One region of the Roseovarius ramblicola genome, then DNA from elsewhere that is predicted to be linked to it. Evidence: riboswitches for the same ligand, from Rfam matches in the RefSeq annotation. Region 1 holds a riboswitch; each other region holds the start of a gene.

Region 1 (7,168 bases):
TCACCTTTCACGGGTTCGAGCGCGGGGTGGTCTACCTGCACATGCAGGGGGCCTGCGCGGGCTGTCCGTCCTCGACCATCACGCTCAAGATGGGCATCGAGAACCTGCTGCGCCACTACATCCCCGAGGTGACAGAGGTGCGCCCCGTTGGGCTCTGATCCGCTGACACTGGGGTTCGACACATCGGCCGCGCATTGCGCGGCCGCTTTGCTGTCGGGCGACCGGGTACTCGCGGTCCGCACCGAGGCGATGGCGCGCGGGCAGGCCGAACGCCTCATGCCGCTGCTGGAAGAGGTGCTGGCCGAGGGCGGCGCGCACTGGCGCGACCTGTCGCGCATCGGCGTGGGCATCGGCCCCGGCAATTTCACCGGCATCCGGATTTCCGTCGCCGCGGCGCGCGGACTGGCCCTGTCGCTGGATATTTCTGCTATTGGAATCAATGTCTTCGATGTGATCCGGGCGACCGGCGCGAGCGGCACGCCCGCCGTGCCTGCGCCGCGTGGCATGGTTCATGTCCTGGCCCCCGGCGTGGGTCCCGCGCTGGTCCCGACTGCGGATGTTGCCGACGCGGCAGGCCCGCCTTCGCCCGCCGAGACGGCGCGCCTGATCGCGCTGCTGGCGCAAGCGGCCCCCGCCGATGCGCCGCCGCCCGCGCCGCTTTATGCACGGCCCGCCGATGCCGCCCCCGCCCGCGACGCGCCGCCGGTGATCCTGGATGACGCCTGAGACGCTCGCCGCCACCCACACCCGCGCCTTCGCCGGGCAGGGGCGGAACTGGTCGGCGGTGGAATTCGCGGCCTTGCTGGACAGCCCGCATGTCTTTGTCGTCGGCGATGCGCGCGCCTTTGCCCTGGGCCGGGCGATCGCGGATGAGGCGGAATTGCTGACGCTCGCCACCGATCCTGCGCACCGGCGCACGGGCCTTGCCCGCGCCGCGCTCGCGGCGTTCGAGGCGGAGGCGCGGGCGCGCGGCGCGCAGCGCGGCTTTCTCGAAGTGGCCGCCGACAACGCCGCCGCCCGTGCCCTCTATGCCGCCGCGCGCTGGCACGGCTGCGCGTGCCGTCCGGGATATTACCCGCGTGCAGATGCCGAGGCTGTTGACGCGCTTGTCATGAAAAAGCGGCTGGATTGATCCGCGCACCTTCGCGCTTTGCGAAATACCCTTTCCGGCAACAAGAATTTACCGACCTTCCGGGGTGCAAACCGCGCCGCTCCCTTGCATATCGCGTTGGCATAGGTCTAACAATCGGCATGCAGATCTATCTCCCCATCGCCGAGGTTTCGGTCAACGCCTTCCTGCTGTTGGGGCTTGGTGGGATCGTGGGGATTCTTTCGGGTATGTTCGGCGTGGGCGGCGGGTTCATCCTAACGCCGCTGTTGTTTTTCATCGGTATTTCCCCCGCCGTCGCGGTGGCGACCGGGGCGGCACAGATCATGTCCGCCTCATTTTCAGGGGTGCTTGCACATCTGCGCCGCAAGACCGTCGATCTCACGATGGGCACGGTGCTGCTGATCGGTGGCCTGGTCGGTGCGGCCGTCGGTGTGGTGGTATTCAACTACCTGAAATCGCTGGGTCAGGTCGATCTTCTGGTCAAGCTCTGCTACGTCGTTTTCCTGGGTGTGATCGGCGGGATGATGTTCATCGAGAGCCTGCGTGCGATCCGCAATACCCGCCGCGGCGTGGCCCCCAAGCGCAAGAAGCACGGCTGGGTGCACGGGCTGCCCTTCAAGATGCGGTTCCGCACGTCGGGGCTCTATATCTCGGTGATCCCGCCGCTTCTGGTCGGCGTGGCGGTGGGCATTCTGGCCGCGATCATGGGCGTGGGTGGCGGCTTCATCATGGTCCCGGCGATGATCTACCTTCTGGGGATGCCGACCAAGGTGGTGGTGGGCACGTCGCTCTTTCAGATTATCTTCGTCACCGCCTTTACCACGCTGCTGCACGCCACCACCAACTTCACCGTTGATGTTGCGCTGGCGGTGCTTTTGCTGGTCGGCGGCGTGATCGGGGCGCAGTTCGGCACCATGATCGGCACCCGCATGAAGGCCGAGCAACTGCGTATCCTGCTGGCGGTCATGGTGCTCGTGGTCTGCGGCAAGCTGGCCTTTGATCTGCTGGTGATGCCGTCCGAGCTCTATTCCATCGCCTCCGGCGCGGGGGGGCATTGATGCTGCGTCTCGCGCTCCTGCTGATTCTCGCCGCCCTGCCCCTGCGCGCCGAGGAGGTGGTGCTGGGCCTGTCGCGGGACCGGGTGGCGATCACCGCCACGTTCGAGGGGTCGGATATCCTGATCTTCGGCGCGGTCAAGCGCGAGGCCCCGATATCGGAGGTGCCGCTCGATGTGGTGATCACCGTGGCCGGCCCGTCACAGCCGGTGACGGTGCGCCGCAAGGAGCGCGTGCTCGGGATCTGGGTCAATACCGACACGGTCGATCTCGACGCCGCACCCACCTTCTATGCCGTGGCCACGAGCGGGCCGTTCGGGCAGGTTCTGACCAATACCGAGGATTTGCGCCACCGGGTCTCCATCCCGCGCGCGATCCGCTCGGTCGGGGCGGCGAGCATGGCCGCCGATGTCGAGAGCTTTACCGACGCGCTCATCCGCATCCGCGAGCGGCAGAATGCCTATCAACTGTTGGAAAACGCCGTCGCCCTCGACGAGCAGACGTTGTTTCGCACCGCGATCAGCCTGCCCGCGAACCTCACCGAGGGGGCCTACAGAACGCGGATTTTTCTCACCCGCGAGGGGCGTGTGGTGTCACAGTTCGAGACGGTGATCGACGTGCGCAAGGTGGGGCTGGAGCGCTGGCTCTTTACCCTGTCGCGGCAGCAGCCGCTGGCCTATGGGCTGATGTCTCTGGCGATCGCCATCGCCGCGGGCTGGGGGGCCTCGGCGGCGTTCCGGGCGCTGCGGCGGAACTGAGACACGCGGGCGAAGGGCGCTCAGGCGACACCCGCCGCGCGCCATTGGCGCACCATCTCTGCCGGTGTGCTGTCGCCGGGGGCGAACCGGTGCAGTGCGGCGAGGCGGCGGCAATCGAGGGTGATGTGCTGATGCGCGCCCTGGGGTGCGGGGCGCGTTTCGATGCGCGCGCCCGCCGCCTTTGCCAGCGCCGTCATCGTCACCGGGCGCGGTGCTGCGATGTTGAGCACCCTGGGCAGGGGCCCAGGGTGGCGGCAGAGCGTGGCGAGCACCATGGCGAGAGTCGTCGGACCGATATAAGAACGCACCGGCCCGCCGCCATCGGCGAAGCGGTCGATCACCACCGCCCCACCCGGCCCGGCGCGCACTGCGTTGCGCAGCAGTGCATCCGCCCCCGCCACGTTGCCGATGCGCATCGCGCAGATGTCGAGGCCGCGCGCGCGCCACGGGGCGCAGGCGGCCTCCATCTCCTGCTTGGCGGTGCCGTAGGCGTTGACCGGCGCGGGAGGGGCGTCCTCGCCGAAGGGCGCGCCGCCGTCCCCGCCATAGACCGCCGAGGAGGAGGCCAGCAGCACGCGCGGCACGCCCGCAGCCACGCTCGCGTCGAGCGTGGCCTCGGCCAGCGCGGTGTTGAGCGACAGGTCGCGCCCCGGCCCCGGCGTGATGCCCGCGAGCGCCACGATCGCTGCCGGGCGGCGGCCCGTCTCCGCGATATGGTCGAGGAGCGCGCCCGGCCCGTCGAGCGGATTCCACGCCAGCGCGCCCTGCGGGGCCGCACGGCGGTATTGCGGGAGGAGCGCGAGGCCGGGGACCACGTCCTGCCAGCAGGCGCACAGCATCCGACCGACGCGGCCCGAAGCCCCGGTGAGAAGGATGGATGTGTCCGCCTTGTCGGTCATTCCCGGCCCGTCCGTTCGCTTGGATGCCGGGCCCGCCCGGGCATTCGCCCCCACCTGTCTAGCAAGCGACGTGGCGCACCGACAAGAGAGGCGTGCGGGGACGATGCTTGCCCCGGACATGGGTATCGTCTAGCGTCCGGTCTTGCAGGGGAGTCCCGCCTTGGGGACTGAGAGGCTGACAGGTGGTGACACCGGTGAGGCGACCCTTTGAACCTGACCCAGTTGATACTGGCGTAGGAAGCTGAGGAACCGCGCGCCTGCTGGTGGTCTGCCGGTTCCGAACCGGGGTCGCGACCTGTGCCCCGATGCTCCCCGGCCACGGCTCATCTGGTCTCTTTGGCACCGTGCAACGAGGAGCACCAAGCATGACCATCCCCACCAATGACATCGCCCCCAGCGTGACCACCGGCCCCTTGCCCGCGTCGCGCAAGACATACGTTGCAGGCGCGCTGCACCCCGATATCCGCGTGCCGATGCGCGAGATTGCGACCCATCCCACGGCGGGCGAAGGGCCGCTGCCGGTCTATGACAGTTCGGGGCCCTATACCGACCCCGAGGCCGTGATCGACGTGGCCAGTGGCCTGCCGCCCCTGCGGCGCGACTGGATCATGGCGCGCGGCGATGTGGCGGGGTATGCGGGCCGCCATGTGAAGCCCGAGGATAACGGCTTTGTCTCGGGTGAGAGGCTGGTGGTGGAATTTCCGGTGCGGGCGCAGCCCCTGCGCGGCACCGGCGGTGCAGCACCCACGCAACTGGCCTATGCCCGTGCCGGGATCATCACGCCCGAGATGGAATTCGTGGCGATCCGCGAGAACCAGTTGCGTGAGGCGGGACCGGTGACGCGCGACGGCAACGACTGGGGGGCGAGCATTCCCGACCATGTGACCCCCGAATTCGTCCGGTCCGAAATCGCGGCGGGCCGTGCCATCATCCCCGCCAACATCAACCACCCCGAGCTTGAGCCGATGATCATCGGGCGCAATTTCCTGGTGAAGGTCAACGCCAACATGGGCACCTCCGCCGTCACCTCCTCGATGGAGGAGGAGGTGGAAAAGCTGGTCTGGGCGATCCGCTGGGGGGCCGATACGGTGATGGACCTCTCCACGGGACGCAACATCCACAACACCCGCGAGTGGATCATTCGCAATAGCCCCGTCCCCATCGGCACCGTGCCGATCTATCAGGCGCTGGAAAAGGTGAACGGCGTCGCCGAGGACCTGACATGGGAGGTGTTTCGCGACACGCTGATCGAGCAGGCGGAGCAGGGGGTGGATTACTTTACCATCCACGCGGGCGTGCGCCTGCACATGGTGCCGATGACGGTGGAGCGGGTGACGGGGATCGTCTCGCGCGGCGGCTCAATCATGGCCAAGTGGTGCCTGCATCATCACCGCGAGAGCTTTCTTTACGAGCATTTCGAGGAAATCTGCGACATCTGCCGCCAATATGACGTGAGCTTTTCGCTGGGCGACGGGCTGCGCCCCGGTTCCATCTCCGATGCCAACGACGCCGCGCAGTTTGCCGAGTTGGAGACGCTGGGGGAGCTGACGAAAATCGCCTGGGCCAGGGATTGCCAGGTGATGATCGAGGGGCCGGGCCATGTCGCCATGCACAAGATCAAGGAGAACATGGATAAACAGTTGGAATGCTGCCATGAGGCACCGTTCTACACGCTGGGGCCGCTGACCACCGATATCGCGCCCGTCTATGACCATATCACCAGCGGCATCGGGGCGGCGATGATCGGCTGGTTCGGTTGCGCGATGCTGTGCTACGTCACGCCCAAGGAACATCTGGGCCTGCCCGACCGCGACGACGTGAAAACCGGGGTGATCACCTACAAGATCGCGGCTCACGCCGCCGATCTGGCCAAGGGCCTGCCGGGCGCGCAGCGGCGCGATGATGCGCTGAGCCGCGCGCGCTTCGAGTTCCGCTGGGAGGATCAGTTCAACCTCTCGCTCGATCCCGAGACGGCGCGCGATTTCCACGATCAGACCCTGCCCAAGGAGGCGCACAAGGTGGCGCATTTCTGCTCGATGTGCGGGCCGAAATTCTGCTCGATGAAGATCAGCCACGACATCCGCGCCGAGGCGCAGAAAGAGGGGATGGCGACGATGGCCGAGAAGTACCGTGAAGGCGGCGACCTCTACGTGCCGGTTGATAGTGGCGAAGACGGCTAAAACGGAAAACGCCGCCCGGGATGATCCCCGGGCGGCGCCTGTCCTGTCCCTCGCGTGCGACCGGCGTCAGGCCGCGAGCGCGCGCTTTGCCTGATCGACGATGGCGGCAAAGGCCGCCGGCTCGTGCACGGCGAGATCGGCGAGCACCTTGCGATCCACCTCGACACCGGCGAGGCTGAGCCCGTTGATGAAGCGCGAATAGGTCAGCGATTCGTCCTGTGCGCGCACGGCGGCGTTGATCCGCTGGATCCACAGCGCGCGGAAATTGCGCTTGCGGTTCTTGCGGTCGCGGGTGGCGTATTGGTTGGCCTTGTCGACGGCCTGCGCGGCCACCTTGAAGGTGTTCTTGCGGCGACCGTAATAGCCCTTGGCCGCGGTGGTGATCTTCTTGTGGCGAGCGTGGGTAACGGTCCCACCTTTGGTGCGTGACATCTCTCAAATCCTCCTTAACGCGAATACGGCATCATAGGCTTGATGATCGCCTCATCAGCCTTGCTCAGCGTGGTGGTGCCACGCGCGTTGCGGATGAATTTGTTGGTGCGCTTGATCATGCCGTGGCGCTTACCCGCCTGTGCGGTGATGATCTTGCCACTGGCGGACACCTTGAACCGCTTCTTGCAGCTCGACTTGGTCTTCATCTTGGGCATTTCCGGCTCCTTTTTCGGTCGGTCGTCCCGCTGGACTCGGCATGCCTCTCCGGGCCGGACCAGCGGATTGAGCGCGCCGTATACGTCAGCCGCGTGCATTGTGCAAGAGCCGCCGATGTGCCTGTCAGGGGATATAGCGCGCCATCACGTTGAGGATGACGGCGGGCAGATCGCCGACGGTATAGCCGCCGGGCTTGTGCGAGATCGCCCACAGGATGAGGCCGCACGCGATCACCATAACCAGCGCGCCGACCCGCGGCGCACGCCCCTCCGAAATCGCCGAGAGCAGCGCAGGCACCGAGAAAACGCCCAGCACCAGCCCGATCGCCATCGCCAGATCCGCATCCATCGAAACACCCCCGCGGGACAACCCGCAACGACGTGATTACCCCGGATCGGTGGCGTAGATCAAACTTTCCTTGCATGGCGCGATGCGCAGGATGTTGGTGGTGCCCGGAACATTGAAGGGCACGCCGGCGGTAACGACGATCTGGTCGCTCTCGTCGGCATAGCCCTGC
Region 2 (7,168 bases), on a different contig from region 1:
GCAAGTGAATTTGTGAGCAAACGCTGTGCGAGACGGAGTGGTCGTTCAATCCATTCGCAAGGTTGTTATTTTCAAGCGCAGAGATTCTGAAGGTCGGAGGGGAAATCGAGTTCGAAATGTCATCTTATTCCGATTAAATCACTAGCTACGTGTAATGAATTTAGCTCGCTCGAAAAGTTCATCGAATGTCAGAATGTCGATAGTGCGCGTTTCTTGCCTGAACAGTTCGAAGGTATCGCGCATAATCTGGGCGTCCAATCCATCATTACCAAATTCCTCATGAGAACCAATTACCAGAACCGACTTTGCGTTTCGCGTTTTAGCTGCAAGTCTGTTACCTTGCTTATTCCAATGGTCTCCGTTCTGAGCAAAAGATAACCACTCCGCTTTCTGTTGAATGATTTGGGATACCGCGCTGGTGAACTCTGCACTGAACTCCCAAGTCCCTGCGCGACCACCCTTGGCCGACTTGAAGATTTTGGTGTCGGGTCGCTTGATTTCAACAAGGACCGTATAGTCGGTGAACGTTCCAAGGAAATCGATAATCGGCTTGTTTCGATTGTCCGTCCCTCCACCGCTTCCAACTACCATCTCGCGCCCGAACTGGCGCATAATTCTGTAATCGAGACCGTATCCAAAGACCCACTGCTCGCGCTCGAAGAAATCCTGCCATTGTCCTTCGGCCCAGTCACCCGTTCGAAGGTGAGCTTCGAAAGCTTCTAAACCCTGCCTGCGACCCAACAGTACATTGATCTCCTCCAGCGTCAGAGTGGAACGCAACCCCTCAAGAAAGGTATCTCGCTGCGCTTCATCCATATGCCGTATGCGCTCGACAATGCCGCGCTCTGAGGCATCTATGATGGTCTTTGGGCCTTCCTGCTTAGAGATGTCCTGTATTTGGAAGTTTTCTTCATTCGATAGGTCCACAAACTCGATCTGACGAAGGAACGCCACAAGTCGCGTAAGCTCGTCGCCACGAAAAGTGAATTCTTCCTTTTCATAACCTTGAATCCAATCGTTCGCCCGAGACTGATAAGTCTGCAATGAAACTCTGCGGATTCGTTTGTCGTCCTGAGTTACAAGTGCCGTTACCTGCGTCTTCCGCTTCTCTCCCGTAAGCCGCAAGCACATCGCCCCCTCAATCTCACCGAAGTGAATACTATCTGATCCCTCAAGAACCATGCGGACATGTCGAACACGCTCTGTGTTCTGCTCATTGAATTTGAAGACCTTAGAAAGGTAGGTCTTACCCGCTTTCCTAAGTTTGAAAAAACGCTCATCATCCATAGTGCAGTAGCTTATGCAAATCTCAAATCGACGCAAGCAGCCAAGATGGCGACGACGTCAAGTTGCATGTGCAGAGCAATCCATCTACCTGCGCCTTGGGCGATTGCAGGCTAAGGGCCCCAAGCCGCCCCCAACCTTACGCCGCCCCACCCCCCCGCGGAGTCTCGCGTTCACCCCGTCGCCGACCCATCCAGCCACCGCCGACACGCCCGGTCCACGCCCATGTGCAGCAGAAGCGTGAACACCGCCAGCACGATGAGGGCGGCGAACATGAGGTCGATCTTGGCGCGGCCGTTGGCGAGCAGCATCAGGTAGCCCAGCCCCTTGGAGGCCCCCACCCATTCGCCGATGATTGCGCCGATGGGGGCGTAGACGGCGGCGAGCCGCAGGCCCGAGGCAAAGCCGGGCAGGGCGGCGGGGACGCGGATATGCCACATCAGGCGCGGGCCGTTGGCGCCCATGATCCGACCCAGATCGAGCCAGTGTTGCGGCGTGCGCATCAGCGCGTCGAAAAACGACGAGGTGACCGGGAAATAGATGATCAGCAGCGCCATGGCGATCTTGGACCAGAGCCCGTAGCCCAGCCAGAGCGTCAGGATCGGCGCGAGGGCAAAGACCGGGATCGCCTGGGAGAACACCATCATCGGGCGGATCAGCCCGCGCGCCAGCGGCGAGGCGGCGAGGCCGATGGCCGAGAGCCCGCCGAGCAGCGCGCCGAGGCCCAGCCCGATCAGCACCTCGGCCACGGTGACGCCCGCGTGCCCGGCGATCAGCGCGCGGTTCAACCACAGCGCCTCGGCCACGCGGCCCGGCCCCGGCAGGATGAAGGGCGGCAGCGCGGCCAGCGTGACAAGCGCCTGCCAGAGCGCGAGCGCCAGCACTGCGGAGGCGGTGATGGCGGCGAGCCGGCTCATGCCGCCGCGCCCTGCTCGCGCAGGCGGGCGAGCAGGCGACCCTGGACTTCGAGCGTCCCGGCATCGTCCACGGGCCGGGGCACGGCGGCGGCGGGGGGCGCGACGGTCTCGATCCCGTCCGCCCCGAGGATGTGGATGGCATGGCCGAGGCGGGCGGCCTCGCCCGGATCGTGGGTGACCAAGAGCACCGTGCGCCCCGAAAGATGCCGTGCGCCCAGCTCCTGCATCTGTGCGCGGGTGCCCGCGTCGAGCGCCGAGAACGGCTCGTCGAGCAGCACGATGGGGCGGTCCTCCATCAGGGTGCGGGCGAGTGCGACGCGCTGCCGCTGGCCGCCGGAAAGGGCGTGGGGCCGTTTGTGCGCGTGCGCCGTGAGGCCGGTGCGCGCGAGGATGTCGCTGGCGCGGGCGGCATCGGGCCGGGTGCCGCGCAACCGCGCGCCGAGGGTGACGTTGGCGGTGACGTCGAGCCACGGCAGCAGGTCGGCCCCCTGCGCCATGAGCGCCACGCGCCCGGGCACCGGCATGTCGTCGGAGGCTTTGATGCTGCCGTCGAAGCGGGTCACCTCGTCGGTGCCCGCCACAAGGCGCAGGAGCGTGGTCTTGCCCACGCCCGAGGGCCCCAGAAGGCAGGTGATCCGCCCCGCCGCCGCCGCGAGCCGCAGCGGCCCGAAGAGCGGCGCGCCGCCGATCGTGGCGGTGCCGTCGATGAGGAGCGCGGGCGGCGTGGCGGCTTGCATGGCCGGTCCTTTGGTTGGGCGGGGGACAGGGCAGGCCGCTTGCGCGCGTCTCCGTTCCCTCCGCCGGTGCGAGCCGGGTCAGGTTCGATGGGTTGGCGCGGCCTCTCAGCCCCGTTCAGGGCACCCCAACGGATGGCGGCGGTGGTAGCAGGCCGCCGGTGCGCTGACAAGCGGCGCGCGTTCAGGGAATGTTAAGCTCTGGTTGCCAGACTGCGCGCACCGGCAAGGAGAGGGCCATGAACGGGCTGATCAACCGCGCGATCGCGTGCTTCGTCAGGGACAGCTACGGCGAGCCCCTGTGGCAGGAGGTGATGGCCGGCCTCGACATCGGCGAGGCCGCCTTCGAGCCGTTGATGCCCTGCGCGCCGGAGGTGACGGCGCGGCTGATCGCGGCGCTGGCGGCGCGGCTGTCGCGGGCCCCGGCGGACTTGCTGGAGGATCTGGGCACCTATCTCGTGGCGCAGCCCCGGTCCGAGGCGGTCCGGCGGCTGTTGCGCTTCGGCGGGGTCGACTTCGCCGAGTTCCTCGAATCGCTCGAGGATCTGCCCGACCGGGCGCGGCTCGCCATGTCGGATCTCGACCTGCCCGCCATCAGCCTGCACATGCAGGGTGCGGGGGTCTTTCGCGTGGAGGTGGCGCGCGTGGACGGCGCGGGGCTGCGATTCGGGCCGGTGCTGCTGGGCATGCTGCGCGCGATGGCCGACGATTACGGCGCGCTGGTGCTGCTCTATTACCGCGACGGCGATGCCACGCGCGAGATCATCGAGGTGCACCTGCTCGACCCGGCCTTTGCCGACGGGCGGGAGTTCGACCTCGCGCGCGGGCGGACCGCGCCATGAGCGGGGCGGACGCGATGATGCGCGCGCAGGCGGCGATGCTCGACCGGTTCTGTCCGATGCATGTGGTGATCGGCCCGACCGGGCGTGTCACCGGCGGTGGGCCGACGCTGGCAAGGATCGTGGCGCCCGGGGCGATGATCGGCGCGCGGTTTCTCGACCTGTTCGAGCTGACCCGGCCGCGGGCGGTGCAGGACGCGGCGGCGCTGCGCGCGCTCGACGGGGCGCGGCTGCGGCTGCGGCTGCGCGCGCACCCGCGCTATGCGCTCAAGGGGCAGATCTGCGTGCTGCCGCCCGGGGACGGCGGCGATGGCGCGGGCACGATGGTGGTCAACCTCGCCTTCGGTATCCCGGTGGTCGACGCGGTGCGCGAATTCGGCCTCAGCGGCGCGGATTTCGCGGTGACGGATCTCGCCACCGAAATGCTCTACCTGCTCGAGGCCAAGACCATGGCGATGGAAGAATCGCGCAGGCTCACCCGGCGGCTGGAGGACGCGCGGCGGGCGGCGCAGGAACAGGCGCTGACCGACACGCTCACCGGGCTGCGCAACCGGCGCGCCTTCGACGCGTTGCTGGCGCGCGCGGTAGAGGAGCGCGGGGCCTTTGCGCTACTGCATCTCGACCTCGATTTCTTCAAGCAGGTCAACGACGCCCACGGCCATGCGGCGGGCGATCTGGTGCTGCGCGTGGCGGCGCGGCGGATGCTGTCGGTGGTGCGCGGCCATGACGTGGTCGCGCGGGTCGGCGGCGACGAGTTCGCGGTCCTGCTGCCCGGGGTGGACAGCACCGGCGCGGTCGATACCGTCGCCGGGCGGCTGGTCGCGGCGCTGGAACAGCCGGTGAGCGGCGGCGCGCAGAGCTTTCGGATTTCGGCCAGCGTCGGCGCGACGCTCAGCCGCGACCACCCGGGGCGCACGGCCGACGAGGTCATGGACGCCGCCGACCGGGCGCTTTACGCCGCCAAGGCCGCCGGGCGCGGCTGTCACAGGCGCCACGGGGCGCAGGAGGCGGACCCGGCCATGCCGGCCGGGACCGGTGCGGACGGGGGCGGCACGGCAACGGCGGGCCCGGCGGTGCGCGACCCCGAGACGGCGAGGGACGGGGGCGGCGCGGCAATGGCGGGCGCGGAGGTGCGCGACCCGCCGGACGCGGGCAGCGCGCGGCAGGCCGCGGGCGTTCAGGGCGTGGCGATGCGCTCGAGATAGGTCCAGACATCGCGTGCCTTGTCGGCGTCGCGCAGCTTGTAGGCCATCTTGCCACGGGCCTCCGGGTCGTCGAGATAATTGCGCAGGAAGGCGGTGGCGCCGCGCACATAGACCACGAAATCCGCCTCGTTCCAGCGCAGGCCCCGCTGCCCGGCCTCGGACATCGAGGGCGAGTAGTGAAAGCCCGGCACGCTGCCCGCGTGACGCCCGATCACGCCGTAGAGATTGGGGCCGGTGCGCCCGCCTCGCACGATCGCCGCGCCGGTCTCGTCCACCACCGAGTGGCAGGCCATGCAATCGCGGAACAGCCGCTTGCCGCGATCGGGATCACCGGCGTGGGCGGGCAGCGCCAGGCCGAGGGCGGCAATCAGGATGATCTCTCTCAGGTTGTGCATGGTTCGATGTCTCCACTCGGGTACGATCGCTTTGCCATCCCAAGGTGGCACAACGAACACAGCATACAATGCATGACGCCCGCGCCTCACGCGGTTGTCACCATGCGTCATCGAGATGTGCGTGCCCGCGCGGCCCCGGGGCGGCAGCGATCAACCAAAGCGTGTGATCCGGCCGGTCAGAGCCCGGGAAGCCGGTACATCCCGGCGCTGGAGAACCCCAGCGCGCCGCCATCGGCCAGCGTGTCGGAAAACCGCGCGGCGATCACCCGCAGCGCCGCCTGCCGCCCCCGCGCGATCAGCGTGCGGCGCGGCGGCAGGGCCGGTGCGGGGCCGGGCCCGGTCGTCGCCTGCGCCCAGATCAGCGGGTGCAGTTCGTGCAGGTGCCGCGCCACCAGCCAGTCGAGGCAGGCATGGATCGCGGCGCGCGCCCGCTCCGGCGCGGCGGGTAGGCGCGCCGGCCCGCAGCGCGGGGCCATGGTGAGGCCGCAGAAGGCGGCGATCTCGTTGATGACGTGCTGGTCGGGGCGCTGCGCGGCGATGGCGCGCAGCCCGTCGGTGAAGGCACCCGGATCGACGGTGCCGAGCCCGGCAGGATCGAGTGCGAGCGCGTCGAACCAGACCCAGGCATAGGCCGCGGTGCCGTGCTGCGCGGCCATCCGCCGGGCCGCGAGGCCGATCTCCTCGTGGCTGCCGAACCGCGCGGGCAGCAGCGCCGCGCCGAGCGCGCGCAGGTGCTGCGCACAGCCCGGATCGAGCGCGATGAGCCGGGCGTAGTCATCGGCCACGCGCCGCCGCGGCGCGGGCCGCGCGGCGAGCAGCGCGCAGTGCGCGGCGGCCAGCGAGGGGGCGTCCCGCGTGCCGGGATCGAACGGGGCGAGCAGATCCCCGGCGCGGCGGAAATGGTCGAGGAACCGCGCCTCGCGGTCGTGCGCGGCGGTGCCCGTCACGGTGCCCGTCGCGCCGCCCGTCGCGCCGCCCGTCCGCCACGCTCGACCGATATCCATGTGCGTGTGCGCGACCACGAGCGCGATGGCATAGCTGTCCGCGTGCTCTGCGCGGACCCGCTCGAGCGCGTCGAGCCCGGCGGGATCGGGTGCGCGCCCGTCCGCGACCGCGTCGGTGGCGGCGGCCACCGCGTCGGCGCGCGCGCCCTCGGCGAGCAGGTCGGCGGCTGGCGCGCCGCCCGGCGTGTGGCGGCGCGCCGCATCCGCCTGTGCGATTCGCGCGGCCAGCCGCGGCCAGTCCTCCTGCCGGGCGAGGCGCTGGCCCGCGTCGTGGAGCCGCGTGCGGGCGTGTTCCTCGTCGCTGATCGGCAGCGAGGGCAGCAGGATGCGCCGTGCGAGGCTGTCGGGATCGGTGCGCGACCGGGCCACCCCGAGCCGCCGAAGCAGCCGCACCAGCGCGGGCGCGCGCGTCGGGGCGGCCTGTCGGGGTGTCTCGGACGGGGCGATCGGGTCGAATGTCATGGCGTCTCCGGCAGGCTGGCTCGCTGACAGCCTGCCGCGCCATTTCGGCCAAATCTGGGCACGCCCCGGGTGACGGCGTGAAATTGCCGATGCGGCGGCCCGCGCGTCAGCCGTCGCGGATGCGGCCCAGCATCTCGATGGTGTCGCGGCTGGCACCCGGCGCGGCGAGAATGCGGTCGATCTGTGTGCGGATCATCTCCTGCCGCGCGGGGTCGTAGCGCCGCCACGTCTCGAACGCCGCGCACATGCGCGCCGCGGTCTGCGGGTTGAGCGGGTCGAGCGCGATGAGCATGTCCGCCATCAGCCGGTAGCCGCGCCCCGAGGCGTG
Region 3 (7,168 bases), on a different contig from region 1:
GATCGACGAGATCAACATCCTGCGCGCCGCGCATCTCGCCATGGAACGGGCCGTCGCCGCGCTCGACCCGGCCCCCGACATGGCACTGATCGACGGCAACATGGTGCCGCTCGGCCTGACGCTCCCGGCGCGGGCCATCGTGCGGGGCGATGCCGTCTCGCTGTCGATTGCCGCCGCCTCCATCGTGGCGAAAACCTGCCGCGATCGCCTCATGCGGGACTTGGCACAGCAGTTTCCCGGCTACGGATGGGAGCGCAATGCCGGCTACCCGTCCAAGGCGCATCGCGAAGCGCTCCTAAATCTCGGTGTCACCCCTCACCATAGGCGTTCGTTCAGACCGGTACACAATATCTTGTATCAAGAAAAATAACTAACCCCCTGATTCAAAAAAGAAATTGACCGCGAATCGGCTTTGACTCATTGTTTTGTCAAGTCACAGAGCGCCCAATGCGCCGGAACAGAGGCAGAAAATGAGAACCAGCACCAAGACCGGGCGCGCCGCCGCGCTCCCCCGCAATACGATTCTCTCCGGTGACTGCATCGAGGTGATGAACGGCCTGCCCGAGGCCAGCATCGACCTGATCTTTGCCGACCCGCCCTACAACCTGCAACTCAGGGGCGATCTGCACCGCCCCGACAACAGCCAGGTGGACGCGGTCGATGACGCGTGGGACAGCTTTGCCAGCTTCGCCGCCTACGATCAGTTCACGCGGAAATGGCTTGCGGCGGCGCGGCGCCTGCTCAAGCCGGGCGGTGCGATCTGGGTGATCGGCTCGTATCACAACATCTTTCGCGTCGGCGCGGCGCTGCAGGATGCGGGATTCTGGATTCTCAACGACGTGGTGTGGCGCAAGTCCAACCCCATGCCGAATTTCCGCGGCAAGCGGCTGACCAACGCGCACGAGACGATGATCTGGGCCAGCAAGGAAGAGGGCGCGAAATACACCTTCAACTACGAGGCGCTGAAATCGCTCAACGACGGTATCCAGATGCGCTCCGACTGGGTGCTGCCGCTCTGCACCGGTCACGAACGGCTCAAGGACGAGAATGGCGACAAGGCGCATCCCACGCAAAAGCCCGAGAGCCTGCTGCACCGCGTGCTTGTCGGCTCGAGCAATCCCGGCGACGTGGTGCTCGATCCGTTCTTCGGCACCGGCACCACCGGCGCGGTCGCCAGCATGCTGGGTCGCGATTATATCGGGATCGAACGCGAGGAAAGCTATCGTCGCGTGGCAGAAAAGCGGCTCGCGGGTATCCGCAAGTATGACCGCGACTCGCTTCAGGTCTCGACCTCAAGGCGCGCCGAGCCGCGCGTGCCCTTCGGCACGCTGGTCGAGCGCGGCATGCTCCGTCCCGGCGAGGTGCTCACCTCGATGAACGGCAAGTCCGCCGCCAAGGTGCGCGCCGATGGCACGCTCGTGGCCGACGGGATCAACGGCTCGATTCACAAGGTGGGCGCGCATCTCGAGGGGGCGCCGTCGTGCAACGGCTGGACCTATTGGTGTTTCCGCCGCGATGGCAAGACCGTGCCCATCGACGTGCTGCGCCAGCAGATCCGCGCCGAGATGGCCGAACGGCCCAACTGAATTCCTTTTCCGCCGGTGCCCGGGGCCTGACTTGACCGGGCGCCATTGCCTTGCCCCGCCCCTCGTGGCGGGGCGTTTTTTCGGTCTCAATAGCCGCGTTGCGGATCGACGATGTTGAAAAGCGGCTCATTCCTCAGCCAATGGCCGAGGTTGTCGAGAAAAAGCGCGAAGGAGCGCATCGCCCAGCCCTCGTACACCGCCGAGCAATGCGGCGACAGGATCACCCGGTCGAGGCCCCAGAGCGGGCTGTCCGAGGGCAGCGGCTCGGTCTCGAACACGTCGAGCGCGGCCCCGCGCAGATGCCCCGTGCGCATGGAATTCACCAGCGCCGCGCCGTCCAGGACACCGCCGCGCGACACGTCCACGAGGATCGCGTCCCGCTTCATCGCCATCAGGGCGCGCGCGTTCACGAGGCCCCGCGTGCCGGGCACGAGCGGCACCGACAGCACCGTGATATCCGCCTTGCCCCAGAGCCCCGGCAGCGCATCGGCGGGGTGCACCTCGTCCACGTTCTCCATCGGTTGCGGCCGGGCGCGGGTACCGATCACCTTCATGCCGAAGGCCCTGGCCCGCGCTGCCACCGCCTGACCAGTATGGCCCAGCCCCACGATCAGCAGTGTCTTGCCCTTGAGCGGGGTCATCAGCCGCGTGCGCTCCCAGTGTCGCGCAACGCGGTCGGCGGCCATCCCGTCGATATCGAGCGTGAAATGCAGCACCGCGCCGAGTACGTATTCAGCGATCATCGGGGCGGCGACCCCGGCGGCGTTGCTGACCGTGACCGCGCCGGCATCCCACGGCGTCAGATGATCCACCCCGGCCCCGCCCACGGCGATCCAGCGCGGGCCGTGCGCGCCGAGCAGCGCCTCGCGCGGATAGCCCTCGCGCCCGCGGAAGGCGACGGAATAGGCGATATCGGGCCGGAACTCCGCCAGCACCGCACCCAGCCCCTCGTAATCGTCATGCCCGCGCGCCTCGATCCCCGGCGCTGCCTCGGCCAGCCGTTCAAGCATCGGGGCGGGATCGCTGGTGTGGACGAGAATGCGAGGGGCGTTGGTCATGGCCTGTCCGGTTCGGGGTATACGAGCCCGGCAAGCTGCGAGAATTCCGCGCCCTGGTCAAGCAGCCGCTCGCGCATCTCCCACAGCGCGCCGATCCGCACCTCCGAGAGCGCCCTCCCGGCCATCACCGACAGCTTGGCGCGGATATCGGCCACCGGCATCGGTGCCTCCGGCCCGCCGCGCGCGTTGCAATCGCCCGAACGGATCACCCGCCCGCCCTTCAGCCGCGCGGTCACGTCAGACCACCGCCCCTCGGGGAACCGCGCGGAATGGCGCGGCTCCCCGCGCACGGTGATGCGGGCAAGCATGGCCGCGACACGCGGGTCGCGCAGCGCATCGCCGGTGATCTCTGTCGGCCCGAGGCGACCGTGCACGAGATACGCCGCCAACGCGAAACCGAGCGAATACTGCGCCTCGCTCGTGGTCTCGGGCATCCCCGGAAACAGCGCGGCGGATTGCGCGAAGGTGCCCACCTCCAGCGTCTCGATCTGATCCGGGCTAACGCCCTGTTCCCCGACCAGCACCCGAAGACATTCCAGCGCGCCGTGCGCCCAGCGGCAGATCGGGTATGGCTTGATGTAGTTGCGCACCACCGTCCAGTCACGGCCCAGATCGGCCCAGACATGCGCCACTTCCGGCCCCTCGACGGTGATCGCCGGTGCGCCGGTAAAGCCACGTTCGGCCTGTAACAGAGACGAAATTCCGACCAACGCCCCCATGCCCGAGCCGTCATGCAGCATCGTGGGGCTTGCGATCTCGCGCATCATCTGGCTGCGCGGTCCGTGATACTCGGCGATGCCCAGCGCGTGGCGCAGGGCCTCCGCGTCACAGCCCCGCAAATGTGCCCCCAACGCCGCCACGCCCAGCGCGTTCCACGCGCCGGAGGTGTGATAATCGCTCACCGTGGCATGCAGCGCGACAGCGGCGCGCGCCGCCACCTCGTAGCCCATGGCAAGTGCGGTCAGCGCCTGCCGCCCGGTCAGATCGGTGCGCTGTTCCGCAAAGGCAAAAAGCGCGGGCACCAGCGCGCAGCCGATATGCCCCTTGGTGGCGTTCAACCCGTCATGCGCATCGAGATTGTCGATCTGCGTCGCCAGTGCCCAGGCCGCCCCCGGCATGGCACAGCGCCGCCCGTCAAACAGCAGCGTCGCACGGTGATCCTCGCGCACCGCCCCGTGGAAATCGCAGGCGAAGTCGCGTGTGATCCGCCCCGGATCGAGCGTGGCCGCGCCTGCCGCCACGCCCAACGTGTCGATGAGCAGCGTCGCGGTCTGCGCCAACACGTCTTCGGGCACTGGCAGGGCGGGATCCAAGGCGAACCGTGCGATGGGCGCGAACTGGCTCGAGTCGGCAACGTTGGACATGCTCGCACCTCCGGGTGTCATGTCCCATCCTGCCCGTGGGGGCCGACGGTGTGCGTGTGATTTGCGACATATCCTGTCCTGCTTTGCCCCCTTGCGAGCGCCCGGTGCCGCTGTTACCTCTTGGGTAACTCCGTTGGGGTGCCCGGGATGCACGGGCTGAGAGGCGATGCGCCAACCCATCGAACCTGATCCGGTTGAGACCGGCGTAGGGAACGGACCGTCGCACGCCTCGCGCGCCCCCCGTCCGTTCCCCGCATAGACCGAGAGGAACGGCAGATGGTTGCCACAGCTTTGACAATCGCAGGCTCCGACAGCGGTGGCGGCGCGGGCATTCAGGCCGATCTCAAGACCTTCTCGGCGCTGGACGTCTACAGTGCGAGTGTGATCACCGCCGTGACCGCGCAAAATACCTGCGCCGTCACCGATGTGCACCCGATTCCCAACACCACCGTCGCGGCGCAGATCGCAGCGGTTCTGGGCGATATCAGGGTCGATTCCATCAAGATCGGCATGCTGGGCGATGCCGCGCTGATCGAGACGGTGGCGCAGGCGCTCGAGGGATACCGCGGCCCCGTGGTGCTCGACCCGGTGATGGTGGCGAAATCCGGTGCCCGGCTCTTGCCTGATGCGGCGCGCGCGGCACTGATCGCGCATCTGCTGCCGCGTGCCGACCTGCTGACGCCAAACCTGCCCGAGGCGGCGGCGCTGTTGGGCTGTGCCGAGGCCTTGAATGATGCCGAGATGCAGGATCAAGGCGCGCGGCTGCGCGAGATGGGTGCTAGGGCAGTGCTGATGAAAGGTGGGCACGGGCAGGGCGAGACCTGCACGGATTGGCTCATCACGGAGGAGATCATGCGCCTCGACGCCCCCCGCATCGCCACCCGCAACACCCACGGCACCGGCTGCACGCTCTCCTCGGCCATCGCGGCAGGGCTAGCTAAGGGACTAACCTTGCCAAAAGCGGTTGAGGCCGCCCATGGCTGGCTGCACCGCGCGATCCTGGCCGCCGACGCGTTGGAGATCGGACAAGGGCACGGCCCGGTGCATCATTTTCACGAGGTCTGGACATGACCGAGACCGTCACCATTCGCGGCGCGGGCATTGTCGGCCTGTGCGTGGCCACCGAACTCATGAACCGGGGCATCGCCGTCACCCTGCGCGATCCCGCACCATCGCCGGGCGCGCATGGCTGTTCGTGGTGGGCCGGCGGCATGCTCGCGCCCTTCTGCGAGGGCTTTACCGCCGAAGAGCCTGTGGTGCGGCTGGGCCAACAGGCGGCCGATTGGTGGCAGGCGCAGGGCGTCGAGGTGATCCGGCGCGGCTCGCTGGTGTTGACGCTGGAGCGCGACCGCCGCGAACTCGATCAATTCGCCCGGCGCACCACCGGGCACAGGCTGATCACAGGTAAGGATTTGGCCGAGTTAGAGCCACATCTGGCTGATCGCCACGACTGCGCGCTCTACTTCGGAGACGAGGCGCATATCGACCCGCGCGCCGCGCTGATGCACTTGCGCAACCGCTTGGAACAGGCGGGCGCACGGTTCGAGCAGAGTGACGCCGCGCCCGATGGCCCGGTGATCGACTGTCGTGGCCTCGCCGCACAAGACAGCCTGCCCGACCTGCGCGGCGTCAAGGGTGAGATGGTGGTGCTGCGCAGCCGCGATGTGACCCTGACACGGCCCGTTCGCCTTCTGCACCCCCGCTTTCCGCTCTATATCGTGCCGCGCGGCAACGGCGTTTTCATGCTGGGCGCGACGCAGATCGAGAGCGAGGAACGCAACCGCGCCTCGGCCCGGTCGGTGATGGAACTGCTCTCGGCGGCCTATGCGCTGCACCCGGCCTTTGGCGAGGCCGAAGTGCTGGAGATCGGAGCGGACGCGCGCCCGGCCTTTCCCGACAACCTGCCGCGCGTCATCCGCAGGGGCGAGACCATTCATGTCAACGGCCTCTTTCGCCACGGCTTCCTGTTGTCACCTGCGGTGGCGCGGATGACCGTCGGGCTGATGACGCGCGACAATGAAAAACCGGAGTTTGTCCATGAAGATCACGGTTAACGGAACCGCACAGGAGACCGCCGCCGAGACCCTCAAGGCGCTGCTGATCGAGCTGGGCTACGGCGAGGCCAAGGTCGCGACGGCGCTGAATGAGACTTTCGTTCCTGCCGCTCTCAGGCCGGAACAGAGACTGAATGACGGGGACCGCGTGGAGATCGTGACCCCCCGGCAAGGGGGCTGACATGCCGACATATTACGACACCGAGGTCGCATCGCGCCTGATGCTGGGCACCGCGCAATACCCCTCGCCCAAGATCCTGGCGCAGGCGTTCAAACGCTCCGGCGCGGGCATTGCCACCGTTTCGGTGCGCCGCGAGGCAGGGGGCGAGCGCGCGGGACAGGCGTTCTGGGACATGATCGGTGACTTGGGCGTTCATGTCCTGCCCAACACCGCCGGCTGCCATTCGGTGCGCGAGGCCGTGACCACGGCGCAGATGGCGCGGGAGCTGTTCGACACCAACTGGATCAAGCTGGAGGTGATCGGCCATGCCGACACGTTGCAGCCCGACCCGTTCGGGCTGGTCGAGGCGGCGCGCATCCTGACCGATGACGGCTTTCAGGTGTTTCCCTATTGCACCGAGGATCTCGTGCTCTGCGAGCGGTTGGTCGAGGCCGGGTGCCGGGTGCTGATGCCCTGGGGAGCGCCCATCGGCACCGGGCTGGGGCTCAACAATATCTACGGACTGCGCAGCTTGCGCGCGCATTTTCCCGACCTGCCGCTGGTGATCGACGCAGGGCTGGGCCTGCCGTCGCAGGCCGCCCACGCGATGGAACTGGGCTACGACGCCGTGCTGCTCAACACCGCTGTCGCCAAGGCGGGCGATCCGGCGGCGATGGCCGAAGGATTCGCCCGCGCGCTGGAAGCCGGTCGTCTGGGGCTCGAGGCAGACCCAATGGAGCCGCGCGACATGGCCGCCCCCTCGACGCCGGTGCTGGGGAGGGCGTTTATCTGATGGCCTTGCCGCGTTTCTACCCGATATTCGACAATACCGAATGGCTGCGGCGTCTGCTTCCCCTTGGCGTGGGGCTGGTACAATTGCGGATCAAGGACCTGTCCGGTGAAACGCTGAAACAGCAGATTGCGCTAGCCCAGAGCCTGTGTCGCA

What was found. A riboswitch is a leader RNA that binds a small molecule or an ion and turns the genes downstream of it on or off. The one in region 1 is predicted to bind thiamine pyrophosphate.
Region 2: linked by a shared signal. The riboswitch ahead of ACFFU4_RS05665 (ABC transporter ATP-binding protein) and the one ahead of thiC (phosphomethylpyrimidine synthase ThiC) in region 1 are both predicted to bind thiamine pyrophosphate.
Region 3: linked by a shared signal. The riboswitch ahead of thiD (bifunctional hydroxymethylpyrimidine kinase/phosphomethylpyrimidine kinase) and the one ahead of thiC (phosphomethylpyrimidine synthase ThiC) in region 1 are both predicted to bind thiamine pyrophosphate.

Annotation. Positions count from the first base shown of each region.
Region 1 is NZ_JBHMEC010000003.1:50,334-57,501, reverse strand. It holds gene ACFFU4_RS01870 (NifU family protein) at 1-158, shown strand, start outside; gene tsaB (tRNA (adenosine(37)-N6)-threonylcarbamoyltransferase complex dimerization subunit type 1 TsaB) at 148-726, shown strand; gene ACFFU4_RS01860 (GNAT family N-acetyltransferase) at 716-1,132, shown strand; gene ACFFU4_RS01855 (sulfite exporter TauE/SafE family protein) at 1,252-2,169, shown strand; gene ACFFU4_RS01850 (TIGR02186 family protein) at 2,169-2,924, shown strand; gene ACFFU4_RS01845 (NAD-dependent epimerase/dehydratase family protein) at 2,945-3,823, opposite strand; TPP riboswitch at 3,960-4,080, shown strand; gene thiC (phosphomethylpyrimidine synthase ThiC) at 4,189-6,003, shown strand; gene rplT (50S ribosomal protein L20) at 6,070-6,435, opposite strand; gene rpmI (50S ribosomal protein L35) at 6,450-6,650, opposite strand; gene ACFFU4_RS01825 (hypothetical protein) at 6,775-6,999, opposite strand; gene pyk (pyruvate kinase) at 7,036-7,168, opposite strand, start outside.
Region 2 is NZ_JBHMEC010000009.1:55,602-62,769, reverse strand. It holds gene ACFFU4_RS05675 (Shedu immune nuclease family protein) at 142-1,287, opposite strand; gene ACFFU4_RS05670 (ABC transporter permease) at 1,458-2,201, opposite strand; gene ACFFU4_RS05665 (ABC transporter ATP-binding protein) at 2,198-2,938, opposite strand; TPP riboswitch at 2,977-3,076, opposite strand; gene ACFFU4_RS05660 (heme NO-binding domain-containing protein) at 3,175-3,777, shown strand; gene ACFFU4_RS05655 (diguanylate cyclase domain-containing protein) at 3,774-4,979, shown strand; gene ACFFU4_RS05650 (c-type cytochrome) at 4,952-5,374, opposite strand; gene ACFFU4_RS05645 (hypothetical protein) at 5,551-6,840, opposite strand; gene pepN (aminopeptidase N) at 6,947-7,168, opposite strand, start outside.
Region 3 is NZ_JBHMEC010000008.1:256,587-263,754, forward strand. It holds gene rnhB (ribonuclease HII) at 1-370, shown strand, start outside; gene ACFFU4_RS04760 (site-specific DNA-methyltransferase) at 471-1,586, shown strand; gene ACFFU4_RS04765 (D-2-hydroxyacid dehydrogenase) at 1,673-2,644, opposite strand; gene ACFFU4_RS04770 (MmgE/PrpD family protein) at 2,641-4,008, opposite strand; TPP riboswitch at 4,133-4,237, shown strand; gene thiD (bifunctional hydroxymethylpyrimidine kinase/phosphomethylpyrimidine kinase) at 4,285-5,079, shown strand; gene ACFFU4_RS04780 (FAD-dependent oxidoreductase) at 5,076-6,062, shown strand; gene thiS (sulfur carrier protein ThiS) at 6,046-6,243, shown strand; gene ACFFU4_RS04790 (thiazole synthase) at 6,245-7,015, shown strand; gene ACFFU4_RS04795 (thiamine phosphate synthase) at 7,015-7,168, shown strand, end outside.